DNA from 2 places in the Janthinobacterium lyxosi genome. Region 2 is predicted to be linked to the other one. Evidence: predicted binding sites of a transcription regulator. Region 2 holds the regulator's gene; the other holds the start of a gene.

Region 1 (4,196 bases), on a different contig from region 2:
TTATCGCCGTCAACTGCGGTGCCATTCCCGAAGCGCTGATGGAAGCTGAATTCTTCGGCTGCCGGCCGGGCGCCTATACGGGCGCGCTGCACGAGCGCCAGGGATTGTTCCAGGCGGCCCATGGCGGCAGTTTGCTGCTCGATGAAGTCGATGATCTGCCGCTGGCCATGCAGGTGAAGCTGTTGCGCGTGCTGCAGGAGCGCCGCGTGCGCAAGCTGGGCGGCAGTAGCGACGAAGCCGTCGACGTGCGCATTCTGTGCGCCAGCCAGCATGGCCTGGCGCGCGGCGTGACCGCCGGCACGTTTCGCCAGGATCTGTTTTATCGCCTCAATGTAATCGAGTTGGCGCTGCCGCCGCTGCGTGAGCGGCGCGGCGATCTGCAGGTATTATGTGAGGTAATCCTGGCGCGTCTGGCACCGGGCCGGGCCGTGAGCCTGGCGCCGCCGGTGCTGGCGGCCCTGGCCGCGTATGCGTTTCCCGGCAATGTGCGCGAACTGGAAAATATGCTGGAACGGGCACTGGCCTTTGCCGATGGCGGCGTGATCACGCTCGACGGGCTGGGCCTGCAGTCAGCGGCGGGCATCCCCCCGTTGCGAGCGGCGCCGGCCTTGCCGGAGCGGCAACTGTGCCTGCCGGGCATGGCGGCGTGCGGCGTAGCTCCGGTCTTGCCGCTGGACATGTATTTGCGCCAGGCCGAGCGCGACATGATCATGCAGGCGCTGGTGCAGGCGTGCTATCACCGCGCACGGGCGGCGCGCCAACTGGGTCTCAGCGTGCGCCAGTTGCGTTACCGCATGCAGAAATTGATGATACAGGAAGCGCTACCTTGATGACAGCATGGACGATAGATGATGACGGCTGGTGCGACGGCGCGCTGCGCTATGACTCGCCGTACCAGGATGCGCGCCCGGAAGGTGCGCAAGTCGACTTGCTGGTGATCCATAACATCAGCTTGCCGGGCGGCCACTTTGGTGGACCGCATGTGTCGGACTTGTTTACCGGCCGGGTAGATTATAATGCCGATCCTTCTTTCGCCGACCTGCGTGGCTTGCAGGTGTCGGCGCACTTTTTTGTGCGGCGCGATGGTGCGCTGTTGCAATATGTTTCTGCTGATCAACGTGCCTGGCATGCTGGCGCATCCACATTCGAAGGACGCCCGCAGTGCAATGGCTATTCCATCGGTATCGAAATGGAAGGCACGGACTTTGTCCCCTTCCAGTCGCAGCAATACCGCGTGCTGGCGGCGCTGACGGCGGCGCTGGTGGCGCGCTATGGCTTGTCCCAGGTGCGCGGCCACGAGCATATTGCACCGGGGCGGAAGACGGATCCGGGACCGTTTTTTGACTGGCATTTTTATCAAGAATGCTGGATGGGAACTGCGCGCGGGCAGCCTGCGTTAGCGCTTACTACGCGGGGATTGGGCTTTCCATCCATGCCCTGAAAAGTCAACCGAAATCGTATATGAAAATACAAAAAATTACGTTGGCGGATGCCGGAAAACTATTGCATCGCCTTTCGATGGGCACTACAATTAGTGCATACCTTGGATTTAAAGACTATATGTAGTGCCATCACAGACGTTTTCAGAATTATTACCAAAGCTACCCTGTTTGTTGATATGGCAACGGGAACTGGCGTTTCATCACCCTTGATCGTGTTTCGCGCCAGCCGGGCTGTACAGGTTGGCCGTATGATTTCTGGCTGTGTATTATTTACTATTTGACAACAAACACCTGAAGAAACCCTGACCATCGGGCGTTCTATTCAACAACACACGCGGCAGCAAAACTGCAGGCTGACTTTAGCTGACAACGGGAGCTTCAATGCAATCACCACAAGATATTTCCATCCATCCAACGCCAGTATCGCCAGCGCCAGGCGCGGCCAACAGCGTGGCGAGCACGGGCGCGGCATTGGGCGACTATCGCATCCTCCGTCGCAACGGCGCGGTGGTGGCATTTGAGCCTTCGAAGATCGCCATCGCCATGACCAAGGCGTTTTTGGCCGTTAACGGCGGCCAGGGCGCAGCTTCGGCGCGCATCCGCGAACTGGTGGAACAGCTGACGGACGGCGTCGTCGCCGCGCTGGTGCGCCGCCAGCCGGGCGGCGGCACCTTCCATATCGAAGACGTGCAAGACCAGGTGGAACTGTCGCTGATGCGTTCGGGCGAGCACGACGTGGCGCGTGCCTACGTGCTGTACCGCGCCAAGCACATGGAAGAGCGCCGCCTGCAGAAGGAAGCGCTGGGCGCTTCCGCGCAAGTGACCGCACCCCAATTGAACGTGCTTGATAACGGCGTGCGCCGTCTGCTGGACATGCAGGAAGTGCGCGACCTGATCAACGCCGCCTGCGCCGGCCTGGAAAAGCACGTCGATGCCGACGCCATCCTGGCTGAAACGGTGAAGAACCTGTACGACGGCGTGCCTGTCGAAGAGCTGCACAAGTCGGCCATCCTGGCGGCGCGCGCGCTGATGGAAAAAGATCCGGCCTACAGCCAGGTCACGGCCCGCATCCTGCTGCACACGGTGCGCAAGGAAGTGTTCGGCAAGGAAGTGCCGCAAGCGGCCGCTGCTGCCGAGTACCTGACGTATTTCCCGCAATATATCGCCAAGGGCATCGCCAACGAGCTGCTGAACCCGGTACTCGCCAGCTTCGACCTGGAACGCCTGGCCAAGGCCATCGTTGCCGACCGCGACTTGCAATTCGGCTACATCGGTCTGCAAACCCTGTATGACCGCTACTTCCTGCACATCCATGACGTCCGCATCGAAATGCCGCAAGCGTTCTACATGCGCGTGGCCATGGGCCTGTCGCTGAACGAGGCGGACCGCGAAGCGCGCACCATCGAGTTCTACAATCTGCTGTCCTCGTTCGACTTCATGAGCTCGACCCCGACCCTGTTCAACTCGGGCACCCTGCGCTCGCAGCTGTCGTCGTGCTACCTGAGCACCGTCTCGGACGACCTGGAAGGCATCTACGACGCCATCAAGGACAACGCGCTGCTGGCCAAGTACGCCGGCGGCCTGGGCAACGACTGGACGCCAGTGCGCGCCCTGGGCGCCCACATCAAGGGCACCAACGGCAAGTCGCAAGGCGTGGTGCCGTTCCTGAAAGTGGTCAACGACACGGCCGTGGCAGTCAACCAGGGCGGCAAGCGCAAGGGCGCCGTCTGCGCCTACCTGGAAACCTGGCACATGGACATCGAGGAATTCCTCGACCTGCGCAAGAACACGGGCGACGACCGCCGCCGCACGCACGACATGAACACGGCGAACTGGATTCCCGACATGTTCATGAAGCGCGTCATGGAAAAAGGCGAGTGGACCCTGTTCTCGCCGAGCGAAACGCCAGACTTGCACGACCTGGTCGGCAAAGCCTTTGAAAAGGCTTACCTGGGCTACGAAGCCAAGGCAGCCGCCGGCGAAATCCGCTCATTCAAAAAGATCGCCGCGCTGGACCTGTGGCGCAAGATGCTGTCGATGCTGTTTGAAACGGGCCACCCATGGATTACGTTCAAGGATCCTTGCAACATCCGCAGCCCGCAGTCGCACGTCGGCGTCGTCCACAGCTCGAATCTATGCACGGAAATCACGCTGAACACGGGGCCTGACGAAATCGCCGTCTGCAACCTCGGTTCTGTGAACATGCCGGCGCACATGAAAGAAGGCAAGCTCGATCACGTCAAGCTGGCCAAGACCGTCCGCACCGCCATGCGCATGCTCGACAACGTCATCGACATCAATTACTACGCCGTCGAGAAGGCACGCAATTCGAACATGCGCCATCGTCCGGTCGGCATGGGCGTCATGGGCTTCCAGGACTGCCTGCACATGATGCGCATCCCGTTCGCCTCGGACGCCGCCGTGTCGTTTGCCGACACCTCGATGGAAGCCGTGTGCTACTACGCCTACCTGGCCTCGACGGAACTGGCCGAAGAGCGCGGCCGCTATGAATCGTATGCCGGTTCGCTGTGGGACCGTGGCATCCTGCCGCAAGACTCGGTGAAACTGCTGGCCGAAGAGCGCGGCGGCTACCTGGAAGTCGATTCCTCGTCGGCCATGGACTGGACGCCGGTGCGCGAACGCATCGCCAAGTTCGGCATGCGCAACTCGAACTGCGTGGCGATCGCCCCGACGGCGACGATTTCGAACATCATCGGCGTGTCGGCCTGTATCGAGCCGACGTTCCAGAACCTG
Region 2 (4,196 bases):
CCATACTTAACCAGAGCGCCGGCGCGTCCGGGGCTGCGGGCAGGCACAGGCCGAGTGCGCCTCCCTCGCCACAGCCGTCCGCGAACCCGGCCGCACTGCCTGGTGCGAAGAGGCTGCTACGCCCCGGCGCGCCAGGCAAGCCTTCGATATCGTCCTGCGCATCCACCAATGCCTCCTCCGCCGCCTGAAACGCGATCTGCCGGTCGCGCTCGCCGCGTGCCGCCTTTTCGCCCTGCAAGGCGATCTGCGCCGCCGATATGCCCAGCAGCAAGATGATCACCAGCAGGCACAGCACATACACGAGGGTGGCGCCACCGTGACGTACACGAGCTGCGCACCAAGGTTCGCAACAGCGGACACCCGCGCCAGCCATCGCGCCGCCCGCCTAGGTCGGCCCGTTGCGCAGCATGATGCTCGTCTGCACCAGTTGCCGCAGCCTGGAGCGCGTTGCGGCGGGCAAGGACGCGCGCGCGATGCGCACGCCCGTGTCACCGGCGCCGTGCGCCTCGGCATACGCCTTGCCGAACAGGTCGAACTGTGCCGGCCCCAGTTCCGCTATCTTGTCCAGCTGGCCCGCCTCGCCATGCAACAGCAGCGCCACGCGCACGCTGGCCACGCGCTTCCAGTGCGTGCGGCGGTGAAAATCGCGCTGACGTGCGGCCGCATCCGCGCCCGCCAGCAACAGCGCCGCATCGTAGGCGTCGAGCGCGCTGGCATTGACATAGCGGTTCGCCACGCCGTCGGGCGGCGTATCCGTATCGAGGCCATACAGCACCTGAAAACCGTCAACACCGCGGATGATGGCGTCCGCGCCCCAGCCGTTCGCGCCACGATATTTGCAGCGCAGCTCGCCCTCGCCATCGGCGCCCTGCGCCACGTAGAAAATGCTCCAGCCCCGCTGCACCTCCGTTTGCGCGGCGCCCACGCCAAAGCCGGCGCAATTGAGCACGGAACCGTCGCCGCCCTCTTCCTTGCCGGCGCCGTAATAGCGCAGGGCCAGCACATCGCTGCCATGCAGGGCGCCGGGTAGCGCGCCGCTGATGCCCTCGCTGTTCTTGCCCAGGCTGTGCGCGTCGAGCCCGGCGATATTCGCGCTGTCATGCGCCGCATGGGCAACGGGCGCGGCGCTGCTGTCCCAGTTCACATATGCCGTCTGGCGCACGGCCCGGGCGATGGTATCGAGCGCATAGCGGCCGTTGTCGTCCAGGCGCGCACTGGCGGACTGGTCGCCATAGCTGCCGCTGGCCGCCAGCAGCATGGTGCTGGCCGCCAGCATCAGCAGCGCACCCAGCGACAGGGCCACCAGCAATTCGACCAGGCTCATGCCGCGCTGCCGGTGCCATGCGATAGGCATGCCATTCATGCACCGCCTCCCCCCAGCTGGAATGCCAGCCTGGGCAGCAACTCGCCTGCCGCATTCACGGCGGGCGAGCCATCTGGCAGGCGGGCGCGCCAGCCCAGCTTGATGACGATGGGCGCGCCCTTGCCGCCACTGCAGGCCCAGTGCAAGCCCTGGGCGGCAGCGTCCCACGCGGGAGCATCGCGGCAGATATGCAGGCGCGCGCCGGGCAAGGCCGATTGCAGCTGCTGTTTCCACTCGGCGATGTCGAACTGCGCCAGCTGCGCCGCGCCGCAGGCGGCAGCGCCGAAACAGTCCGGCGCACCGCCGCCAGCGTCGGCGCCGTCCGCCGCCGCGTAGGCCACGTTCAGGTAGGGATTGCCCGTATCGGGGCCATGCATGAGCACGCTGTTCGCCCGCATGCGCTCGGCCATGCCGGCGGCCAGTTGCACGCCAGCCGACAATAGCGCCGACTCATGGCGCGCGCGCAGGGAGCTCAGTTGCAGGATGCTGGCACCGAGCAGACCCAGCGCCAACAGCAGCAGCGACACCAGCACCTCGACGAGGCTGCTGCCATCCATGGGACCACGCGCGCCGCTATGCATGAGCTTCTCCTGCTGACAGAATCAAACCCGGACTGGAGCCGCACGAACGCCCGGCCCAGCTACACGATAGGCGCGCGCAAAAACGCAGGTATGAGGCAGCGCAAACGTCGCCGCGAAAAGGAGAAAAAGAAGGGGGAAAAAGCGCCTGGATTGATCAGGCGGCTTGCCAGGCGAGCGCTGGCGTGGTGAAAACAGGGCGCACGACCAGCCCCGTGTTCGACAATGTGAACGTCAGGGCTTGCTGCGCGCCTGCCCCACTTCGGCAATCGCATCCTGGAACTCGGCCAGGTCTTCGAAATTCTTGTAGACGGAGGCGAAGCGGATGTAGGCGATCTTGTCGAGACGCTTGAGTTCTTGCATGACCAGTTCGCCGATATAGCCGGAATCGACTTCGCGCAAGCCGCTGGTCAGCAATTTTTCCTGGATGGAGGCGATGGCCGTATCCACAGAGGCGGCCGCGACGGGACGCTTGCGCAAGGCCAGCATCAAACTGCCGCGCAACTTATCCGCAGCGAACTCCGTCCGGCTGCCATTCTTTTTGACGACGGCCGGCATGATAAGTTCAATGCGTTCGTAGGTGGTAAAACGCTTGTCGCATTTGCCGCAGCGGCGGCGGCGCCGAATGGCATCCCCTTCCTCCGATACGCGCGTATCGAGAACCTGGGTATCGCCATGCTGGCAAAATGGACATTTCATGGGCTGGCTACAACTTTATAGTAATAATTACGGGAAATCGCCGCCCTTGTACAAAGGGCGCCCGAATCACTCCGGGCGCCCTTGGGCACGACTGGAATGTGTCAGACAGAATCTTACTCCGTATGACACATTCTGGACAAATAATTATGCAGCGTACACAGGGTGCGCGTCGGCCAGTACTTTCACGGCCGCTTTGACGCGCTCGATGGTGGCGGCGTCATGCGGATTATCCAGCACGTCGGCGATCAGGTTGCCCACTTCTTCCGCTTGCGCTTCCTTGAAACCGCGCGTCGTCATCGCCGGGCTGCCCAGGCGGATGCCCGAGGTGACGAAGGGTTTTTGCGGGTCGTTCGGGATGCCGTTCTTGTTGCAGGTGATGTGCGCGGAACCGAGGATGGCTTCGGCTTCCTTGCCCGTCAGGTTCTTGGCGCGCAGGTCGACCAGCATGACGTGCGACTCGGTGCCGCCGGACACGATGCGCAGGCCGCGCTTGATCAGGGTTTTCGCCAGCACGTCGGCGTTCTTGATCACTTGCTTCTGGTATTCGACGAAGTCAGGGCTCAGCGCTTCCTTGAAGGCAACGGCCTTGCCGGCGATCACGTGCATCAGCGGGCCGCCCTGGATGCCAGGGAAGATGGCCGAGTTGATGGCTTTTTCGTGTTCAGCCTTCATCAGGATGATGCCGCCGCGCGGGCCGCGCAATGATTTGTGCGTGGTCGAGGTGACGAAGTCGGCGAACGGCACCGGGTTCGGGTACAGGCCGGCGGCGATCAGGCCCGCGTAGTGGGCCATGTCGACCATGAAGTAGGCGCCCACTTCCTTGGCGATCTTGCCGAAACGCTCGAAGTCGATCTTTTTCGAGAAGGCCGACGCGCCGGCGATGATCAGCTTAGGCTTGCGTTCGCGGGCCAGGCGTTCCATCGCCTCGTAGTCGATATCTTCTTCCGCCGTCAAACCATACGACACCACGTCGAACCATTTGCCGGACATGTTCAGCGGCATGCCGTGGGTCAGGTGGCCGCCTTCGGCCAGCGACATACCCATGATCAGGTCGCCTGGTTTCAGCATGGCAAAGAACACGCCCTGGTTCGCCTGCGAGCCGGAGTTCGGCTGCACGTTCGCGCATTCGGCACCGAACAGTTTTTTCACGCGGTCGATGGCCAGTTGTTCGGCGATGTCGACGAATTCGCAGCCGCCGTAGTAGCGCTTGCCCGGATAGCCTTCGGCATACTTGTTGGTCAGTTGCGAGCCTTGCGCTTCCATGACGGCTGGCGAGGTGTAGTTCTCCGACGCGATCAGTTCGATGTGGTCGTGCTGGCGCGTGTTCTCTTTTTGAATGACGGCGAACAATTCAGGATCGACGTTGGCGAGGGTATGATCTTTTGCAAACATGTAAAAACTCCAAGTATGAGGGTGCTTGTACTGGCAGGTTGGATCGAATGAGGGGAGCCGGCGTTAAGTGAATAACAACATTGGACAGGCAGCCTCTTCGTGCTTTTCCATAGTGGCTACCCAGGCGAACGGCTGATGAAAAATCTCACGTTTCCCGGTGGGTG

What was found. Region 2 encodes NrdR, which represses ribonucleotide reductase genes. Its sites were predicted from a motif close to CACNANATNTNGTG; they were not measured.
Region 1: the regulator NrdR is predicted to act here: its motif matches at 1,555-1,568, upstream of ACQ4WP_RS23345 (ribonucleoside-diphosphate reductase subunit alpha).

What each region holds. Positions count from the first base shown of each region.
Region 1 is NZ_JBNYXM010000029.1:3,908-8,103, forward strand. Features, by position in the region: gene ACQ4WP_RS23335 (sigma 54-interacting transcriptional regulator) at 1-830, shown strand, start outside; gene ampD (1,6-anhydro-N-acetylmuramyl-L-alanine amidase AmpD) at 830-1,441, shown strand; gene ACQ4WP_RS23345 (ribonucleoside-diphosphate reductase subunit alpha) at 1,824-4,196, shown strand, end outside.
Region 2 is NZ_JBNYXM010000035.1:11,950-16,145, reverse strand. Features, by position in the region: gene ACQ4WP_RS24945 (pilus assembly PilX family protein) at 1-301, opposite strand, end outside; gene ACQ4WP_RS24940 (PilW family protein) at 386-1,354, opposite strand; gene pilV (type IV pilus modification protein PilV) at 1,360-1,944, opposite strand; gene nrdR (transcriptional regulator NrdR) at 2,176-2,640, opposite strand; gene glyA (serine hydroxymethyltransferase) at 2,785-4,032, opposite strand; ZMP/ZTP riboswitch at 4,144-4,196, opposite strand, start outside.